2 linked regions of the Undibacterium sp. 5I1 genome follow. The protein of the gene in region 2 interacts with the protein of the main gene of each other region in a pairwise test. Links are inferred from orthologs where the notes say so. Each region holds a gene or a part of one and is shown on either strand. Other genes may lie near its edges.

Region 1 (10,985 bases), 1.3 Mb from region 2 along the record:
GTCTGTAGCTGATCTGTGACATCGTCACCAACGGCTGTGGTGAATGACACCAAGCCCACGAGAAATAAGATTCCTTTTTTGAACCGTGTCATCTTCACTCTCCCATCAAACCTAAGCTGATCGTACGGACATCCTTTTCAGGATGAATTACGCTCACTAATCATGCTCGAAAAGATACGGTAAAGATGTTTCTTAACTATATTAAAAAGTAACAGAATGTAATTGCCAGATTATTATTTTCCAACAATCGATCGGGGGATATGTTCAAATTTAAAATGAATAGTCAAAGCACAAAAAATAGGAGAATAATAATTACAAAGTTCAAAAAAAATACATACTCCTCAGATAAATTAAGAAATATGTCTTATCCACCAATTAATATATGGACGACTAATAATTACTGACTACCAGTATAAATAAGTAAGCGGAATACAAATTCAAGGCTTTAATTAAATTTCGTGATTGGTTGTAGCACCAACCACTCTGCCACCCCTTACATCGCGTATGGATAATCAGTTACTTGATTAATTTAATCAGAGGCTACACGCACCGTATTTCGCCCAGCTTGCTTGGCCTCATATAACATCGCATCAGCACGCTGAAACCAGGACGATCCGGTCTCTGCCGGCGTAATTTTTGCAACACCAATCGACACCGTAATCGGAAAATTAATCAGTAAAGGCGCATTCTGAATCAGCGCCCTCAACTCTTCTGCCAGCTTGCTTGCAGCTTGTAAATTAGCGCCGACTGCAATCACGACAAACTCCTCACCGCCATAGCGAAATACTGAGTCTGTCGTGCGAATTCTGGTGCAAATTAATTCGCACAATCGAACCAAAACCTGATCGCCGACAATATGGCCAAACTGATCATTCACGTTCTTAAAATGATCTAAATCAAATAAAAGTAGACAAGATTCCGGCTGCATATTTTTAGGATCAGCCAATTTCGCTAAACGGCGATCAAGTGCACGGCGATTACCGACACCAGTCAAAAAATCGCGTTCAGCCTGCTGATTTAATTCTTTATGCTGGAGATTAGTGCGGTACGAAAAAATCGTCGAGAACAAATTAATGAGGATAATCGTGATGGCGATGCTAGACAAATTAATCAGCTCCATCTGACCGTATAAAGCAAACAACATAGCAATCAGAGACACTGTATTGATCAGCAAGGCCTCGTGAGCTTTCAGCATAAATAAGCAGCGATCATGGTCGGATAGACCCAATACACTAGCGGTGCACCCCTTATAAAAATAACCGCGAGCATGCCTGAAGAGTAAAAAATCGTGACGAAAATACTAGCCCAGCGCACTCGACCCGTATTAAATACATACAGAAAGACGCACGCCATGCCGACCACAATTGTTAGATCTACGGCGGCGAGCACCCAATTATGTTGCAACAGGCGAACTATCCCGAACGGAAAAATACTCGGGATACTGAGTGCGCACAACATCAAGAGAATAATTTCCTCTTTTGATCTATTGCGTCCTCGTTTGGGTAAATCTGATCCCAAAGGAAGTTGTTCACGTTGTCCTGACATCATCGCTCACTATGAAATAAAAGCGTTTTGCACAAAACCAACCCTGGCAGCGAACTACGGTTAATTTCCGTTCGCTGAGTACAGATCACTTAGTACAGGCCACTTATACAGATCACTACATTAATATAGTATGAACTGATTATGAATGGATTTTGCAATAGATGCACTATACATAAAGCATAGATCGCGCCATATAACAATGGCTTACATTTAAAGAAGTCTTGAATTACACGCGATCCATTATCATTATTATGATACGGTAACAATATTGTGCAAGGCCGTTACAAACAAGTATTTTTGAATCCGGTTCAAAATACCGCTCTTCTAGGAAGCTTATCTTTATGTCAGTCAGCAAAAGGATGCGTAGCTTCTTTTTATTTTCGTTATTGATGCTATCGACCGGGATTGCGGCGTCGGCGATTTTGTCCAGCGCGTTTAATGTGCAAAATATACCGTTGTTGATTGCTGAAACTCGGGATGAAAACGGTGAGATTGCTTCGATTCGCCCAGAGAATCAAAAAATCCTTGACTATTTTGAGCGTACTTTAGGCATCCACTTTGACATAAAACGCTATCCGCTCTCTCGTCTGGTAGAGAATGTCAAAGCGGGCGAAGGATTGGCGTTTGGCCTGTCCAAAACCTCGGAGCGACTGAGCGAAATGCGTTACTCCATTCCCATCTTCTCCGACTTTATTTGGGTCATTGTGCGCAGTGATTCGGCACTCAAATTCAATTCTGTCGAAGACCTGAAAGGCAAGTCTGTCGGCATCGTCAGAGGAATACGGTTTGGTGACGAGATCGATAGCAAAAGAAATCGCTTGTTCAAAGTAGAAGAAGATCAGCCGCAAACTAGTTCCAGATTAAAAAAGTTATTGTCCGGTCGTATGGATGTGATGCTATTTAATTCCAGAACCGCCAATCCCAAAGAATTGGAAACGGAACTGAACAACTACCTCAGGGATAAAAACATCCGTATGGCTGAGCAGACGACATTCAGCATCAAAGTTTTAAGCAGACCCTTCTTGATTGATGACATCCACTTCACCAATGGATTGCAAAATGATGGCGATATCATTAACAGGGTCAATGCAGCAATTCTCAAGGGACGTAAATCAGGCGAACTGCCTGCGCTGTGGAAGCCAGAACATGAGGCTAGGTAATTTAGCTTAGGCTAGTCGTCAAAGCACTATGAGTTAAAGCTTCAGAAAACTCCTTTCTGGCTCAAAACAATATACTCCCCATTGTTTTTACTAAAAATAGGGCGGATTCAAGTACGAAGAGCAACGTTGAATAAAAAGTCAAAGGGTCAGATGCGATAGCATTCTGCCTTTTGACCAGCCAGTCGAAAGTTGCCGAATATGCGCTACACACACCTAACCCAAGACGAACGATACCAAATTTACGCACTGCGGTTAGAAAAAAAGACAGTCAGCGAGATTGCTGCCGCACTCCATCGTCATAAGTCCAGCATCCACAGGGAACTCAAGCGCAATACCGGAGGAAGCGGGTGGCGCCCCTTACAAGCGAAAAAATAGCCGACGAACGACAAAAGAATAGTCGTAACGCACGACGTATTGATGACAACGACTGGCTCGCCGTCTCGACCTACCTGCGCATGGACTTATCGCCGCAGCAAGCAATCGAACGGTTAAGCCTGGAACGGCAGGAAAAAATGAAGAGCAGTCATGAAACCGTCTATCTGCGCATCTACGCTGACCGCAGAGCGGGCGGCACTCTCTTCAAGCATCTGCGGGGTCAGAAGCCCTACCGCAAACGCTACGGTAGTGGTCAACAGCGCCGGGGCATGCTCAAGAACCGTATCAGCATTGACCAACGACCCGCGATCGTGGATCAAAAAATCTGCTTAGGCGACTGGGAGGGCGATACGATCATTGGCAAGAAACAGCAAGGTATCGTCATTACGCGGGTCGATCGTGTCTCTCGTTTTACCTTAGCCCGGCAACATCATAGCAAACACGCGCAAGGAGTTGCTGCCAGCATCGAGCAACTGCTCACGCCACATCAGCAGCACTGCCATACCATCACGTTCGATAATGGCAGGGAGTTTGCAGGGCATGAGTCCATCGCAGCACATCTGCAAGCCCAAGTGTACTTCGCTCATCCGTATCATTCCTGGGAGCGGGGGCTCAACGAGAACACGAACGGCTTATTACGATACTACTTTCCAAAGAACACCAACTTCAAGGAAATCACTCAAGCCCAGTTGCAACGGGCAGTCAATCAACTCAATCATCGCCCTAGGAAATGCCTCGGCTATCGAACGCCGTTTGAGGTTTTTTATAATTTGGATATACTCCCCCTAAAACTTACCTCCCGTTGCTCTTCGTAGCTGAATCCGCCATGTCTTATTGTCCAAATATTATTTGGACGATTAAAACATACTGATGGTGAGTATATTCTATGGGAATAATAAATGTGATTAAATCCTGCCCGATATCAACACCCAAATAGCAAGTTTAAGCACGAAAAAAAGCTCTTGGTGCTAACGTGCACCAAGAGCTTTTTTGGACCAATTCAACTATTAGGACTTACGCAAAATTGTCCCGGCAAGGCGTAGCGACGAAGATAGTACTGTAGCACAGCTAGGAGCTACAACGCAGCCGGGGCGATTTTGCGTAAGTCCTACTGATAACAACTAATTACTTTTTGCGCATAGGCGGCAAATCAGTACAGACGCCTTTGTAGACTTCGGCAGCCATCCCGATAGACTCACCCAAGGTCGGATGCGGATGTATCGTTTTGCCGATATCAACTGCATCTGCGCCCATTTCAATTGCCAATGCGATTTCGCCGATCATATCGCCTGCATGCGTGCCAACAATACCGCCACCTACAATGCGTTTGGTTTCTGCATCAAATAACAATTTGGTAAAACCTTCATCACGTCCATTGGCGACTGCGCGGCCCGAGGCTGCCCAAGGGAAATGGCCTTTTTCAAGCTTAATGCCTTTAGCTTTAGCTTCGTCTTCTGTAATACCGACCCAGGCGATTTCTGGATCGGTGTAGGCAACAGAAGGAATCACGCTCGCATCAAAATAGGCTTTCTCACCGGAGGCGGCTTCTGCAGCAACATGCGCTTCATGTACCGCTTTGTGTGCCAGCATAGGCTGACCGACCAGATCGCCAATCGCAAAAATATGCGGAACGTTAGTGCGCATTTGCTTATCCACGTTGATAAAGCCGCGGTCGGTGACGCTAACACCTGCTTTATCGGCAGCGATTTTTTTACCGTTAGGACTGCGGCCAACTGCCACCAACACCAGATCGTAAATTTGTGACGCTGGTGCAGCCACGCCGGCCTCTGCTGCTTCAAAGCTGACTTTGATACCTTCTGGAAGCGCTTCAACCGCAACGGTTTTTGTTTTCAACATGATATTGTCGAAACGTTTTTCGTTGAACTTTTGCCAGACCTTTACCATGTCGCGGTCTGCGCCTTGCATCAGGCCGTCCATCATTTCAACGACATCGATACGTGCGCCTAATGTGGAATACACGGTTGCCATTTCTAAGCCGATGATACCGCCGCCAATTACCAACATACGTTTAGGCACCTGACGCAATTCCAAAGCGCCGGTGCTATCAACGATACGTGGATCAGCCGGAACAAAGGGTAAGTTCACCACCGACGAACCAGCTGCAATGATGGCTTGTTTGAACTGAACAGTTTTCTTAGATCCATCAGCGGCAGTGACTTCAATATGATTCGGGCTGACGAATTGACCTGTACCTTGTACTACATTGACTTTGCGGGCTTTAGCCATGCCAGACAAACCTGTCGTCATTTTTTTGATGACGCTTTCTTTGTAGCCACGCAATTTATCAATGTCGATCACAGGTTTGGCAAAAGTCACGCCATGCACTGCCATCGAGGCGGTCTCATCAATCACAGCGGCGACGTGCAGCAAGGCTTTGGACGGAATACAACCGACATTCAGGCAAACACCGCCAAGGGCTGCATAGCGTTCTACCAGCACTGTATTCATCCCAAGATCAGCAGAACGGAAAGCGGCTGAATAACCACCGGGACCTGCGCCTAAAACCATCATGTCGCATTCCACATCCACTTTACCGGTGTAGCTGGATGCGATTGGTGCGGGGACGGCGGAGACGACAGGAGCGGCGGCGGACGCCACCTGTGCAGCAACTGGTGCAGATACTGATGCTGGCGCGGCCGCAGATGCACTTGCGCTAGACACTTGGCCTGCGGCTTCTACCAGTAATAACAAAGCACCTTCGGCAACTTTGTCACCGACTTTGATTTTAATTTCTTTGACCACGCCAGCGTGGCTGGATGGAATTTCCATACTGGCTTTGTCCGACTCTACCGTGATCAGTGATTGATCAACTTTGATGCTGTCACCCACTTTGACCATCAATTCGATGACTTCTACTTCTTTAAAATCACCAATGTCTGGGACTTTAACTTCTACGATGCTGGACGCCGTTGGTGCTGATGGTGCTGTTGGTATTACTGGAGCGCTGACAGCGGCTGCAGGAGCAGCTGGAGTGGCAGGAGCGGCTTGGGTTACTGGCGCTGCAACTTCTGCTGCACCTGCTGCCTCCAACACCAGCAGCATACTTCCTTCTGCTACTTTGTCGCCCACTTTGATTTTTAATTCCTTGATGACACCGGCGTGCGTGGAGGGAATCTCCATACTCGCTTTGTCCGATTCGACCGTAATCAGGGATTGATCGACCTTAATCGTATCGCCCACTTTAACCAGTAATTCGATAATTTCTACTTCTTTAAAATCACCGATATCAGGTACTTTGACCTCAATTGTGCTCATGTATTTTCTCCGCTCACAGCAAGGTTTTACGCAGATCAGCCAAAACATCGGCTAAATACGCGGTGAACTTGGCAGCCATTGCGCCATCAATGACGCGATGATCGTAGGACAGGGATAAAGGCAACATCAAGCGTGGAATAAATTGCTTGCCGTCCCACACTGGTTTAATCGTCGATTTAGACAATCCCAAAATAGCGACTTCCGGTGCGTTGATGATAGGTGTAAATGCCGTACCACCAATCCCGCCCAAAGACGAAATCGTAAAAGTAGCGCCTTGCATATCAGCTGGCTTCAGCTTGCCGTCACGCGCTTGTGCAGACAACTCACCCATCTCGACAGCGATTTGCGACAAAGTTTTTTGGTCTGCATTTTTGATCACAGGAACAACCAATCCGTTTGGCGTATCAGCTGCAAAACCGATGTTGTAATACTGTTTGAGTATCAGGTTTTCTCCCTTCCCATCCAAGGAGGCGTTGAAGGCTTTAAATTTCTTCAAAGCGGCGACGCTAGCTTTGATGACAAAGGCCAGCATCGTTAGCTTAACGCCCGATTTAACCAAAGCTTCGTTGGACGATTTACGGAAATCTTCCAAGTCAGTAATGTCAGCTTCATCGAACTGCGTTACGTGCGGAATCATCACCCAGTTGCGATGCAGATTAGGGCCGCTGAGTTTTTTGATGCGGGACAAAGGCAACAATTCGGTGCTACCAAATTTGCTGAAATCCAGTGAGGGCCAAGGCAACAAATCGAGACCAACACCGCTGCCATTTTTTGCCGGAGCAGAAACAGCCGATACTGCTGTACTACCAGCCATAATGCCTTTGACGAAGTTTTGCACGTCCAATTGCGAGATACGGCCTTTAGGTCCGCTACCTTGCACGCGCAAGAGATCAACGCCAAGTTCGCGCGCAAATTTTCGGATTGACGGTGATGCATGTGGCTTGCTGCCATCGGCATTGCTGACAGGAGTTGATGTTGTCGCTGTGCTAGCTGGTACCTCAACCGCAGCGGCGGCAACTGGCGCAGCTGGTGCTGGCGCGGGTGCTAATGCAACTGGAGCTGCCGGTACGGTTGCTGCTACTGGCGCAGCTGCCGGAGTAGTTGCCGGAGCAGTTACCGGAGCAACATCGCCAGACGCCTCAACCACAACGAGTAAAGAACCTTCGGCAACTTTGTCGCCGACTTTCACTTTAATTTCTGTCACGACGCCAGCATGGCTGGAGGGAATCTCCATACTGGCTTTGTCTGATTCGACCGTGATTAATGATTGATCAACCTTAATGGTATCGCCAACCTTGACCATCAATTCAATCACTTCTACTTCTTTGAAATCGCCGATGTCCGGCACTTTGACTTCAATCGCACTCATAGTTTTCGCTCCGCGTAAATTATTTGAGAGAGGCGCATCACTTGCTGAGTGCGCCCTTCTTTGCTCATGCTTACTTAGGTAACTAAATTAACCCAGTTAACTTAGACAGTGACCGGATTAGGTTTGTCTGCGTTGATGCCGTACTTTTCAATAGCCTGGGCAACAACAGAGGCAGACAACACACCTTCATCAGCCAAGGTTTTGAGTGCAGCGATCACCACGAAATAGCGATTGACCTCAAAGAATTCACGCAATTTTGCACGGCTGTCAGACCGACCAAAACCATCCGTACCCAAGACTTTGTAGCTACGACCTTTTGGAATGAAGGCGCGTACTTGTTCCGCAAAGGTACGCATGTAATCGGTAGAAACGATTATCGGACCTGCCGTATCTTTTAAGCATTGCGTAATATGAGCCACACGCGGCTCTGCCGTTGGATGCAACATATTCCAACGTTCTACATCCTGACCATCACGGGCTAATAAAGTAAAGCTTGGTGCAGACCAGACATCAGCCGCGATACCAAAATCATTTTGCAACAATTCTGCTGCAGCAATCACTTCGCGCAGTATCGTGCCAGAGCCCATCAGTTGTACTCGGTGCTTGGTCACGCTCTCGGATTTTTGCAACAGGTACAAACCTTTGATGATGCCTTCTTCTTGTCCCTCTTTCAGTCCCGGATGGCTGTAGTTCTCATTCATCAGCGTGAGGTAGTAAAACACATCTTCCTGATTTGTGACCATACGGCGCAAACCATCATGCATGATGACCGCGACTTCATGTGCGAACGTCGGATCGTAAGGTACGCAGTTTGGTATGGTCGAAGCTAATACATGACTGTGACCGTCCTCATGCTGCAAGCCTTCGCCGTTCAGAGTGGTACGGCCGGCGGTACCGCCTAACAAGAAGCCGCGAGCACGCATATCCCCGGCGGCCCACGCCAGATCACCAACGCGTTGCAGACCAAACATGGAGTAGTAGGTATAAAACGGAATCATCACGCGGTTGTTGGTCGAGTATGAGGTCGCAGCGGCGATCCATGAACTCATACCACCCGCTTCATTAATCCCTTCTTGCAAAATCTGACCAGCTTTATCTTCGCGGTAATACATCACCTGATCTTTATCGACTGGCTCATACAATTGACCAACCTGACTGAAGATACCGATCTGGCGGAACAAGCCCTCCATACCAAATGTGCGGGACTCATCGACCATAATTGGTACGACACGCGGCCCCAAGCTTGCATCGCGTAATAAGGCAGTCAAAATACGTACATACGCGGCAGTGGTAGATATTTCACGACCTTCAGCGGTCGGTTCCAGCATCGCTTTAAATGCCGACAACTCAGGGACGATCAGTTCTTCATCGGCTTTTTGACGGCGTTGTGGCAAATAGCCGCCGAGCGCCTTACGACGTGCTTGCAGGTACTGCATTTCTGGCGTGTCGTCAGCAGGTTTATAAAAAGGAATACCTGGCAAATCTGCATCAGCGATTGGCAGTTGGAAACGATCGCGCATTGCTTTAATCGCTTCATCGTCCAGCTTTTTGGTGTTATGCGCCGTGTTACGTGCTTCACCCGATTTACCAAAACCAAAACCTTTAATACTCTTGGCCAAGATTACGGTCGGTTGCCCTTTATTTTCTTGTGCCACTTTAAATGCAGCATAAATTTTGTGGGGATCATGTCCACCGCGAGTCAGGCGCCAGATGTCGTCATCTGACATTTTGCTGACCATTTCCAATAACTTGGGATGCTTGCCAAAGAAGTTCGCACGAACATAAGCGCCATCTTTGGCTTTGTAATTCTGGTACTCGCCATCGACAGTTTCCATCATGACTTTTTGCAAGATACCGTCTTTATCTTTAGCGAGCAACTCATCCCAACCGCTACCCCAGATCACTTTCACCACATTCCAGCCTGCGCCACGGAAATCTGATTCCAGCTCTTGAATGATCTTGCCGTTGCCACGTACCGGACCATCAAGACGTTGCAAATTACAGTTGACGACCATCACCAGATTGTCCAGTTGTTCGCGACCCGCCATACCAATCGCACCCATAGATTCTGGCTCATCCATCTCACCATCACCGCAGAATGCCCAGACTTTACGCTTCTCAGTATCAGCGATACCACGTGCATGTAGATACTTCAGGAAACGTGCCTGATAAATCGCCATTAAGGGACCAAGGCCCATTGATACAGTTGGGAACTGCCAAAAATCTGGCATCAGTTTTGGATGCGGGTACGACGACAAACCCTTGCCATCGACTTCGCGACGGAAATGGATCAGTTGATCTTCGGTTAAACGGCCTTCTAAAAAAGCGCGGGCGTAGATACCTGGAGATGAATGGCCCTGGATATACAGTAAATCGCCACCGTGATCTTCGGTCGGCGCATGCCAAAAATGGTTGAAGCCAATACCCAGCATATTAGCCAGTGAGGCAAAACTGGATAAATGACCGCCCAGATCACCATCAACGCGATTGGCCTTAACTACCATTGCCATCGCATTCCAACGCATCATAGAGCGCAACCGCTCTTCAATTTCCAGATTGCCGGGGCAATGCTCACCCAGGTGGGCCGGGATCGTATTGACATAAGCCGTGTTGCTGGAAAACGGGATATGGGCACCGCGACGACGTGCCAGATCCACCATGCGCTCCATTAGATAGTGCGCCCTTTCCGGACCTTCTTTATCGATCACAGACTCCAGCGCGTCAAGCCACTCGGAGGTTTCCATAACATCGGGATCATTGACGGCTTGCGCCAAAACTTGGTCGATCTGGGGTGAAGAAGTTGACATCTGCTGGGTCTCCTGATAATGCGCTTTCGAAGCGAAGCGCGGTGGCGTATCGACAAATTAGTGCTTGTTTTTAAATCATAATAATTCTTTGCGGAGGTATTTTAACAGCAGTTTTTAATTTTTCAAATAGCGATATTTGATTTCATAATGTGATATTTTGGTTGCGGTGCAATATAACTTAGGACTTACGTAAAATTGTCTTGGCAAGGCGTCGCGATGACGACAGTAATCTAAGCTGGGGCGGTTTGGCGTAAGTCCCACACTGTAAAAATTAGACGTCCAATGGTTATGTGCCTCCTAGCCTGTTTTTGGCTTGGAGGCACATAACCATTGGACATTCATTTTCAAACTTTTAATATCTCCAGCGAGTCAATGTTCTCCAGCAACACAGCGCATAATTTATAATCTCGGCTTGATCTTCTTTTGCAAAGCCCACCATGACTGCCCATATCA
Region 2 (11,043 bases):
GCCTCTGCAAAGGCATTCGCCGCTCTATTTTGAATAAATATACTCCTGGTGGGTATTTTCAAAGTGCCCATATAATAATTGGACAATAAGCTTATTTTCATAAAAATAATGGGGAGTATATATAATTTGTCGATCTTGATTAATATGTCGGTGTTCTTTTAGGTGATTATCAGGGCGAGCTTCAAAAGCCATTTAATCGAGATACAGCGCTAAGCAGGATTGATTACTTGGACGCAACAATACGTCGACATAGCAATACGCTGGCACGGCTATGGTACGCAACAATGGAACGTGCTGGAGGCATTTAATGCTCTTTAGCAGGGAGGGTTTTTAGAAGTTCTCCAGCGTGTTACTCCCGTATAATCATGGGATGCAAAATCTTCTCCATAATCTGAATCCAGAACAGCTCGCTGCTGTCACTTTACCTTCGCAATCTGCTCTGATTTTAGCGGGCGCAGGCTCTGGTAAAACCCGCGTCCTCACCACCCGGATTGCCTGGTTAATCCAAACCGGACAAGTATCACCGCAAGGGATTCTGGCAGTCACGTTCACCAATAAAGCCTCCAAAGAAATGTTGTTGCGCTTGTCGGCGATGTTGCCGATCAATACGCGCGGCTTGTGGATAGGTACTTTCCACGGCTTATGCAATCGCTTGCTGCGCGCGCATCATCGTGATGCCAGTTTGCCGCAGACGTTTCAGATTCTGGATTCATCGGACCAGCTCTCGTTTATCAAGCGTTTGCTGAAAGCGAACAACGTTGACGATGAGAAGTTCCCGCCGCGCACCTTGATGTACTTTATCAATAGCGCAAAAGATCAGGGTTTGCGGGCAGCAGCGGTGGATGCTTATGATGATTTCAACCGCAAAATGGTGGCGTTATATGAGCTCTATGATGCGCAATGTCAGCGTGAGGGCGTCGTCGATTTTGCAGAATTATTATTGCGTACTTATGAGCTGCTTAGCCGCAATCAGCCTCTGCGTGAGCATTATCAAGCTCGCTTTAAACATATCTTGGTTGACGAGTTTCAGGATACCAATGACCTGCAATATAAATGGCTAAAGCTGATATCGGGGCAAGGCAATCAACACAGCGGCGCGGTGTTTGCGGTCGGCGACGATGATCAAAGTATTTATGCCTTCCGCGGTGCCAACGTCGGCAATATGTCCTCGTTTGAGCAAGAATTTAAAGTCGAAAATATTATTAAGCTGGAGCAGAATTATCGCTCGCATGGTCATATTCTGGATACAGCAAATACCCTGATCGCCAATAACAGCAAGCGCCTTGGTAAAAATTTGCGTACCGACGCAGGTCATGGCGAACCTGTGCGCATCTATGAAGCCAGTAGCGATATTCAGGAAGCGCAGTGGATTATTGAGGAAGCCAAGAACCTGATACGAGAAGGTTCGTTGCGTAGCGAAATCGCGATCCTGTATCGCTCCAACGCGCAATCGCGGGTGATAGAGCATGCTTTGTTCACAGCGAATTTGCCCTACAAAGTGTATGGCGGTCAGCGCTATTTTGAGCGTGCCGAGATTAAGCATGCGATTGCGTATTTGCAGCTGATGGATAATCCGCACAATGATTCTGCCTTTTTGCGTGTAGTCAATTTCCCGGCGCGCGGGATTGGCGCACGCTCCTTAGAGCAGCTGCAAGATTCAGCCAAACAATATGGTATTTCTTTATACGCGGCAGTACCTTATGTCGCTGGTAAAGCGGGTACTTCTCTGGGTAATTTTGTCAAACTCATTGAGAGTGCACGGTTTGAAACCCAGCGTTTGTCTTTGCCAGAAATGGTCAAAATTGTCCTCGATTTGAGTAGTCTGATGACGCATTATCAGAACGAGAAAGAAGGCGCTGACCGTATCGAAAACTTGGAGCAGTTAGTCAATGCGGCGACACTGTTTATTTCCGAAGAGGGTTTTCGTTCGGATGCCCCGGCTTTGTTAGGGCCTGCGTCACAAGCGGCGGTCGGCCTGGTTACGATTGCCGATGGGGTAGAGATTATTGATGCAGATGCCGCCTTACCCACAGTGATGTCGCCGTTGTCAGCATTTTTATCGCATGCGTCTTTGGAGGCGGGCGACAATCAGGCGCAGGTCGGACAAGATGCCTTGCAACTGATGACGGTGCATTCTGCTAAAGGTTTAGAATTTGATGCAGTCTTCATCACTGGTTTAGAAGAGGGTTTGTTCCCGCATGAGAATAGCGCGAAGGAAGATTCTGGCGTTGAAGAAGAACGGCGTCTGATGTATGTCGCGATCACGCGGGCACGCAAGCGCCTGTATGTTAGCTTCTCGCAGACCCGCATGCTGCATGGACAGACGCGCTACAACATGCGCTCACGATTTTTTGATGAGATGCCAGAAGAATCGATTAAATGGCTGTCGCCAAAAATCCAGCCAAGCTGGTTCGGTAATAAAAAATCAGCTTGGGATGAAGAACCATCAGCAGGGGCAAATCATATTGCACAGAATTTTAATAAAACCAGCAGCAAGCCCGGCTGGCGCATCGGCGAGACAGTGATGCATGCCAAGTTTGGCGAGGGCGTGATTGTGAATATTGAAGGTGGCGGCAGTAATGCTAGGGCGCATATTAATTTTGGACGGCAAGGCATGAAGTTGCTGGACTTGAGTATTGCGAAATTGGATAAAGTGTAAAAAACGACTGTGCTCTATCAACCCGATTACATTTAAAAAGAAGCTTAATTTAATATGGATAACACGCAATTAATTAACTATGCAGGTGCGGCGATTTTTGGATTGGCGGTGTTACATACATTCTCTACCAAGCATTTTTTACATCTGGCACATACTAGTAAAAATCATGCGGGTTTATGGCATTTGCTGGGTGAAGTAGAAGTTGTCTTTGGTTTTTGGGCGTTAGTATTGGTTGGCTGTATTGCTGTACTGAATCATCAGAAAGCAGCCATCAGTTATTTAGAAAGCCAAAATTTTACTGAGCCGCTATTTGTCTTCGTGATACTGACCATTGCAGGGACAAAACCCATTTTGCAATCGGTGCAGAACTTAGTCAGCCGTATCGCGGCGATACTGCCGGTGAATCCCGCCGTTAGCGCTTATTTTTTGTGCTTGAGTCTGGTGCCTTTGCTGGGCTCTCTGATCACTGAGCCTGCGGCTATGACTTTGGCTGCCTTAATGTTGCGTGAGCGTTTTTATACGAAAGATATTTCTCAAAAATTAAAGTACGCGACGCTGGGTGTTTTGTTTGTGAATATTTCTATCGGCGGTGTGTTGACTCCTTTCGCTGCACCGCCAGTATTAATGGTGGCAGAAAAATGGGGTTGGGATATCAGTTTTATGTCCAGCGTATTTGGTTGGAAAGCAGCGATTGCTGTATTGATTAATGCGCTGATCGTAACGGTGGCCTTTCGCAAGCAGTTGATGGAGATTAAGCTCGCTGTAATCGGAGCGCGAACTGCCGATGCAATTGTCCAAAGTACGGAGGCTCCTGTGCCATTCGCTGTTGTACTGGTTCACTATTTATTTTTAGGCGCGACCGTCGTGTTTGCGCATTATCCTGCGGTCTTTATGGGATTGTTTTTGTTTTTCTTAGGCTTTACCGAAGCTTATCAACGCTATCAGGACAAGCTGATGCTGCGGGAAGGTTTGCTAGTGGCATTCTTTTTGGCTGGTTTGGTGGTACTAGGCGGAAAGCAACAATGGTGGTTGCAACCGATACTGGCGGGTATGGATTCCACCGTTTTATTTTTTGGTTCTTTGGGATTAACGGCCATTACCGATAATGCCGCACTGACTTATTTGGGGTCTTTGGTATCTGGTTTATCTGATGGCGCAAAATATGCGTTGGTCGCCGGTGCCGTGACGGGTGGTGGTCTGACGGTGATTGCCAACGCACCTAATCCAGCCGGGTTTGCGATTTTGAAGGAGTGTTTCGATGAGCAGGCAATTAGCCCACTAGGTCTGATTATCTCTGCTCTGATACCAACCGCGGTTGCGGCGGGTTGTTTTTTGATGTTGTGATTTTTTAGAATTTTAAGGCAACGTTTTATTCATTTTATGAGTAACGTCGCCGATATTTAAACATCACAAGTAGTCACGAATCGTCATAGATAGTAAGCAGTCGTTGTCATTACCTTAGACATACCCTTCATTAAGAACTGGAAGGGTAGCGGCAGCGCAGAAGCCCCAAGCGCGTCGGCCGCCGCGCCATGGGCAATTTCATCCAGGCGCATTTGTTCCACGATGGCTTTTGATTTTTTATCATCGGATGGAAGCTTGTCCAGATGACTTGCCAAATGCGCTTCGACCTGCTTCTCTGTCTCCACCACAAACCCCAAGCTAATTGCATCGCCACAATGCGCAGCAATCGTACCGCAGACATAGGCACCGGCGTACCAGACCGGATTTAGAAAACTGGTGTGTGAGTTTAAGTCAGCCAGTCTCTGCGCAGTCCAGGCCAGATGATCTTCCTCCTCTTTGCCAGAATGAGTGAATGCCTGTTTGATATCTTTAGACTGTGTAACCCGTCCTTGCGCATCATATAAAGCCTGCGCGCATACCTCACCTACATGATTCACGCGCATTAGTCCTGCGCTGTGCTTGCGGTCTTGTTCGCTTAATACTGTTTCCTTTAAATAGTGGCCAGGTTGCGCGCGTGAAGCATGTGCCTGACCACTAACTACACGCAGAGCGCGATCAAAACCAATGACGAATTTGTCTATATCAAACATATGCTCAACCCTTTTTATTCAATGTGTTTGTTAATGCGTATTGTAAACCGCCACCGTATATTGCGCTGTGTGCATACATGCCTGCATTCATGCTAAAAGTTGATTCTTTGATATGGAAAAAAAACTTCGTTGTTGTGAAGACGCCACATTAAATTTGCTTAAATACGATCGTTCGCAAATTCTCTTTGCCCAATTTGACTTAATTTGTTTCAATATGTACAGATTCTGAGACGAAAGGTGTCAAAGTCAAAGCAAGACTAAGGCAACCTAAAATTTAACTGATAGAGATCAGTACACTTTATAAAACTATAAATTTTGGAGACACATTAAATGAAAAAAACGCTCATCGCATTTGCAGTTCTCAGCGCATTTGCAGCTACTGCCTCAGCACAATCATCCGTAACGATTTATGGTTCTATTGATGCAGGTATTCGTGACGTCACCAACGTTGATGCTGCTGGCAATAGCAAAGTCACCATGGGATCCAACGGTACGTACAACTCTAATCGTCTCGGTTTTAAGGGCGTTGAAGATCTGGGTGGCGGCATGAACGCTCACTTTGTACTGGAGTCTGGCTTTAACACTGCAACTGGTACTTTGGACAGCGGTACGATGTTTAATCGTTCTGCTTTTGTCGGCGTAACGGGTGACTTTGGTAACATCGATCTGGGTCGTCAGTATTCTTTAGCTTTCAAAACTATTGGTACTTATGAGCCATTTAGCTATAAATTCCCTGCAATTACATCTCCTGTTGCTGGTGTAGCTTTGTTCTTCCCAGCCACGTTTAGTGGTGGTGGTGCTACTCGTTTTAATAATGATATTCAGTACACAGCTATCTTCAGTGGCGTAAAAGTTAGTGCTGAATACGCTTTAGGTGAAGTTGCTGGTGATATAGGTCGTAATACAGTTAAATCAGTTGCGGCTACTTACACTACTGGCCCAGTGAATTTCGGTGGTACTTTTATGTCCACCGACGTTGGTGGTTTACGTAATAAATACTACACAGTTGGTGGTGCCTACAAAGAAGGCGTAGTTCGGGTTTCTGGTGGTTATGTAAAAGAAACACAAGAATCTGTCTTGAACATTGATTCCTACCAAAAATCGTTTTGGGGCGGTATTAACTACACTATCACTCCTCAAATTGAGTTGACTGGTGCTTACTATGTTACTGATTACACCGTAGCGACTTCAGCTGCTACTAAGGTAGATGGTTCTCGAAAAAATTTGGTAGTTGCCGCAACTTATGCATTGTCTAAGCGCACAAATTTCTATGTTGAAGTTGATAATAAGAAGTTAACTAATGCGTTTGTAGGAGCGACAGCAGTATTGGGCACTATTAATAATGGAACACAAAATGGCTTTTCCGTTGGTATTACTCACTTATTTTAATAAATTAGCAACAAACATCATGTAGTTTTTGATGAATAAACCTTGTTAAGGAGCTTTATTTAAATAAGGCTCCTTTTAGTTTGTTAGGAATTGCCATAGAGCATTAATTCATCAATATTGTTAATAATATTGCAATTTTCCGTTGTTTATTAACGACGTTTGTTGTTTTACACCCTTATAAAAGCTGATTTGGCTTTGCTGTCCGCCTTTAATTTTGGTCAAATACGTTAACTTCTTTTTAGCCGCAACAAAATTTTTGAAGTATTAGCTAGTTTGCATTATTTAAATGATTAATTTAATAATATAAAGTTGGCTTGATGTAGTTTGATTAATATTAAAACCCTTGGAGAAATATCAATGAAAAAATCATTATTAGCTCTGGCCGTTTTGGCAGCAGTTGCAGGTTCAGCACAAGCTCAATCTAATGTCACAATTTATGGTGTACTGGACATGGCTTTGCAACACGAAAATCGTGGAGGTGCTGCTGGTAGCATCACAGCTCTGGACAGTGGTATCCAATCTGGTTCCCGTCTTGGCTTTAAAGGTAGTGAAGATTTGGGCGGCGGTTTAAAAGCAAACTTCCAATTAGAAATGGGCGTTAATGCTGATACCGGTGCATCTTCACAAGGCGGCTTAACTTTTGGTCGTCAAGCTTGGGTTGGTTTGTCAGGTGAGTTCGGTTCTGTGAATATGGGGCGTCAATACACACCTATCTTCATCGCTACAGATACTATCGATCCATGGGATGCCGGTTTTAATAGCACAGGTGGCGGCGCACAAGCTGGTCAAGGTACTTCTACAGCAGGTACTTTAGGCTTATTCGGTACACCATTCCGTACAAACAATACAGTTAACTACACAACAAATAACTTGAGCGGTTTCACAGGTTCTTTGGCTTACTCGTTCGGTGAAGTTGCTGGCGACACATCCGCTTTGCGTAACATCGGTCTGTCCGGCATATACGCTGACGGTCCGATACAAGCAGCGATCGCTTACAACACAAATAATGATGCAACTGGCAAAGCCAAGAAAATTACTTTCCTTGGTGGTATTTACGATTTTAGCGTAGCAAAATTGCACGCTGCATATGGTAAAACTACAACTGACGCTGGTTATGTTGGTCCAGTCGATACTAAAGAGTGGATGATTGGGACGACCGTGCCATTTGGCGCTGCTAACCTGATCGCCACTTACGCTAGTGTTACCAATAATTTGGCAGCTACTGCTGGTAAAGGTCAACAGTTTGCAATTGGCGGTACTTACTCTTTGTCCAAGCGTACTAACCTGTATACAAACTATGCTCGTACAACTAATGACACAAATTCAAATGCTGGTGGTATGGCAGCTGCAAATGGTCAGACAGATAGTTTGATCAACGTTGGTATTCGTCATCGTTTCTAATACTTTGCAGACTTAGGTCTGCCTAGTCAGTCACAAAAAAAGCACCTTTGGGTGCTTTTTTTGATTTTGAACAAATCTTCGTAGAGGTTTTTAAGTCGCGTAAAGTACTGAAGGTGCTTAGCCCAGCAATTTGTAAGCGCCGCCTTTTTCTAAGGCGCGAACATATGATGGCATTGCATGTATGCGCTGTAGCCAATCCATTAATTTGGGGTGACTTATACTATTTAAGCCTCCGCGTGCAGCTGATGCTTCTAATACGAAGCTCATTTGTATATCTGCAGCACTAAACTCACTACCGGCAAACCAGCCAGTGCCAGAGATCTCTGTTTCCAGATAATTCAGATGGCGTGTGATTTGTGGTTGTATGAAACTAGTTTTTACTTTTTGGGCTATGCCACGGGCAATCGGCTTCACAAAAAATGGCATCGGACTTTGCTCTATCCTATCAAACACCAATTTCATTAAGAGAGGTGACATGGCTGAGCCTTCAGCGAAATGTAACCAGTAAATATAGCGCAAATAATCTTTGGAGTCGCGAATAGGGATCAGTCGTCCGTTGGAATAGCGATTGATCAAGTATTCAACAATCGCGCCGGATTCTGCAATCGTCAAATCATCGTCGGTAATCACGGGTGATTTACCCAGCGGATGTACCGCCAATAAGGATGCGGGTGCTAACATCGTCCGGGGATCACGCTCATATCGCATGATCTGGTACTCCACACCCAGTTCTTCTAATAACCAGAGAATGCGTTGTGACCGGGAATTATTTAAGTGATGAACTATGATCATATTTATTTTAAACAAAAGAGACTGATAAGCCAGGTAGCGGCACTCCAGAGAACGCAGTAAACCAGGTTTCTCCTGGCAATACCGGATACGCATCAGTCCAGCTGCCAGTCGTTATAATTTCTCCGGCGGTGAGGGGCGAAAATTGAGCTTGTGTTTTGAGTAATTGGTGCAAGTGCCAGATCGCATGAAGCGGACTATCCAGAACATTGCTACCGAAGCCTGCGCTACGCAAAGAGCCATCACAAGACAGAGAGACGCTCGCATTGGCCAGTACCGGGCCTAAATGGTGACGCGTCGCGCTCGACAGCATACGCGGCTCACCGACCAACAAAGTACCGTGCAAGCCGAAGGCAGCGATGGCGTCAGCGGCTTCGAATTTCCAATCAGGGTAGGGGCTGACGACGATTTCTAAACCATGCGCCATCCATTCCAGGCAATCTGCCAGTTCATCCATCGTCGCATCGGCAGCAGGCGTGCGGCCCAGCTTAAAAACCACTTCTGGTTCTACCCGCGGTTGCAGCGCACCTTTGAGGTCTTGCGATGTGTGGACGTCATCAAGATACCGTACTGTGCTGTCAAACAGAGTTGTCCAGATTGGCGCATGAATGGATTCTTTTTGTCCGTACTTTGACCACAATGTTCTGTTAGTGAACGCCAGTTTTCTGCCAACCGGAACTTCGCCTTCAGCAGTACGAATATTATCTAAGCTCTTAGCAATATCGTAGGCGTCTGCAATACTTATTGCGGAGTTTGATGAGATAGGAGCGAGAGTTCTGGCGTGAGCACGCGCATCCAGAAATTGTTGAGCATAGCGATCGGCTTGGGAGGACATCAGCATGATAGCGCCAAGTTTTTAGGGAGTCCTTATTGTGGGCGAGGAGCACTGAATTCGCAAGCTGCAAGCTACATGTGAGGCAAAAAAACTGAGTTATGCCGAGCTTACTGCGGTTCAGTGCGTACCACTTTTACCAGAGGGCAATATAAAGGGGGGCATATTTTTTGCAAAAAATTACCGAAGCTAAAAAAGCTACCTCAGGGCTTGCTCCAAATCACTCAATTAGTTTTATCACGACAATTTGGTTTAATGTCTACATTGCCCTGAGTATGCAGATTAGATGCTTAAGGGGTAAGAATTTGTAGTTAAATTTATCCTTGTCATCAGGCTTCACGTTAGTAATGAGTTCGATCAATAAATATATACTCACTGGGTGTATATTTAATCGTCCATGTATATCCTGCTCATTAGGCTTATTTTTATGAAAATTATGGGGAGTATATTAATTTAGGCGCGAATTTGCTTGATTTGTATGCTCTGGCATGACGAGTCCAGCTCATTATTTTTAAGGGAGTCAAAACACTTCATTGACTGGAATAACTTTTTTGCGACACGCCAACTATCAAGCTTTTGCTCGGCTGAGCTAGCTAAAGTCTTAGTCGTATCTAACTTCCCCAAAGCTCACCATTAGGATTGGTTCTAGGTACTGCAACCCCAAAGTGCTCATAGGCTGAAGGCGTTGCGATGCGTCCGCGAGGGGTGCGCTGCAAATAGCCTTGTTGTATTAGATAAGGTTCTAACACGTCTTCGATCGTATCGCGCTCTTCGCCGATCGCTGCCGCTACATTGTCCAGACCGACAGGACCGCCGCCAAATTTAAATAAAATGGCTTCCAGTAATTTTCTGTCCATTACATCAAATCCGACGCTATCAACGTCCAGCATTTTGAGAGCCGCGTCGGCGATATTTTTAGTGATGTCGCCATTGCCTTTTACCTCGGCATAATCTCTGACTCTGCGCAGCAGACGATTGGCGATACGCGGTGTGCCACGCGCACGTTTAGCGATTTCATACGCGCCATCGGGATTGATAGGGGCGTTAAGCAAAGATGCCGAGCGTGTCACGATGCGGGTTAATTCTTCTGCAGTATAAAATTCTAGGCGTGCCACGATGCCAAAACGGTCGCGCAAGGGGTTGGTCAGCATGCCCGCACGGGTAGTTGCACCAACTAAGGTGAATGGCTGCAGATCCAGTTTAACCGAGCGTGCTGCGGGGCCTTCACCGATCATGATGTCGATCTGATAGTCTTCCAGCGCCGGGTATAAAATTTCTTCCACCACAGGCGACAAACGATGAATCTCGTCGATAAACAAGACGTCATTCGCTTCCAGATTGGTTAATAGAGCGGCTAAATCTCCTGCGCGCTCCAATACCGGCCCCGAGGTTTGACGCAAATTGACACCCATTTCACGCGCAATAATGTGTGCCAGTGTGGTTTTGCCTAAGCCTGGTGGACCGAACAGCAAAGTATGATCGAGTGCTTCTTTGCGCTGTCTGGCAGCGGTGATAAAAATCTCTAACTGACCGCGGATTTTTTCTTGCCCGACATACTCATCCAATTGTTTGGGACGAAGCGCTCGCTCGATCGCTTCTTCATTCGGTGATGCAGGTGTCGCCGCGATAATGCGGGTGTCGCTCAGATTGTTCGTGCTACTGAAGTTATCGGTTTGGATGCTCATGATGGATTAGCTTTTCGACAGAGATTTCAGGGCCAGCTTGATACCGTCAGAAACGCCAGTGCCAGCCGGCAAAGTCTTCAGCGCCAGCAAGGCTTCTTTGTCGGAGTAACCCAGCGCTAACAAGGCATTGAGTATGTCAGACTGATGGTCGTGCATGGCAATGCCGCCAGCACTGGCACCAATATCTGCGCCCAATTTACCTTTGAGTTCCAGTAATAAACGCTCGGCAGTTTT

The links.
Region 1: the proteins of RGU72_RS13250 (region 2) and lpdA interact in binary tests that used the Escherichia coli proteins (3 or more experiments, as listed by UniProt). The link is inferred for Undibacterium sp. 5I1 from one-to-one orthologs.

Annotation. Positions count from the first base shown.
Region 1 is NZ_JAVIWI010000001.1:1,700,008-1,710,992, forward strand. What follows is about bases 3,782-6,737. They hold lpdA (dihydrolipoyl dehydrogenase), read right to left. Parts: upstream 6,357-6,737; coding sequence 4,206-6,356; downstream 3,782-4,205. Other genes in these bases: RGU72_RS07605 (IS30 family transposase), read left to right, coding at 3,782-3,895; aceF (dihydrolipoyllysine-residue acetyltransferase), read right to left, coding at 6,370-6,737. Also shown: RGU72_RS07580 (tetratricopeptide repeat protein), read right to left, coding at 1-92; RGU72_RS07585 (GGDEF domain-containing protein), read right to left, coding at 530-1,195; RGU72_RS07590 (hypothetical protein), read right to left, coding at 1,189-1,545; RGU72_RS07595 (transporter substrate-binding domain-containing protein), read left to right, coding at 1,887-2,705; RGU72_RS07600 (helix-turn-helix domain-containing protein), read left to right, coding at 2,904-3,080; more of RGU72_RS07605, read left to right, coding at 3,053-3,781; more of aceF, read right to left, coding at 6,738-7,725; aceE (pyruvate dehydrogenase (acetyl-transferring), homodimeric type), read right to left, coding at 7,827-10,532; bifunctional methylenetetrahydrofolate dehydrogenase/methenyltetrahydrofolate cyclohydrolase FolD, read left to right, coding at 10,970-10,985. UniProt on the Escherichia coli protein: Lipoamide dehydrogenase is a component of the glycine cleavage system as well as of the alpha-ketoacid dehydrogenase complexes.
Region 2 is NZ_JAVIWI010000001.1:3,000,829-3,011,871, reverse strand. Bases 1-3,014 are described here. They hold RGU72_RS13250 (UvrD-helicase domain-containing protein), read left to right. Parts: upstream 1-370; coding sequence 371-2,659; downstream 2,660-3,014. Other genes in these bases: RGU72_RS13245 (putative Na+/H+ antiporter), read left to right, coding at 2,714-3,014; thiE (thiamine phosphate synthase), read left to right, coding at 1-33. Also shown: more of RGU72_RS13245, read left to right, coding at 3,015-4,003; coq7 (2-polyprenyl-3-methyl-6-methoxy-1,4-benzoquinone monooxygenase), read right to left, coding at 4,087-4,713; RGU72_RS13235 (porin), read left to right, coding at 5,044-6,102; RGU72_RS13230 (porin), read left to right, coding at 6,460-7,503; RGU72_RS13225 (glutathione S-transferase), read right to left, coding at 7,621-8,295; RGU72_RS13220 (2-keto-4-pentenoate hydratase), read right to left, coding at 8,303-9,133; Holliday junction branch migration DNA helicase RuvB, read right to left, coding at 9,736-10,809; Holliday junction branch migration protein RuvA, read right to left, coding at 10,816-11,043. UniProt on the Escherichia coli protein: A helicase with DNA-dependent ATPase activity. Unwinds DNA duplexes with 3'-5' polarity. Translocates on single-stranded DNA with 3'-5' polarity. Initiates unwinding more efficiently from a nicked substrate than double-stranded DNA.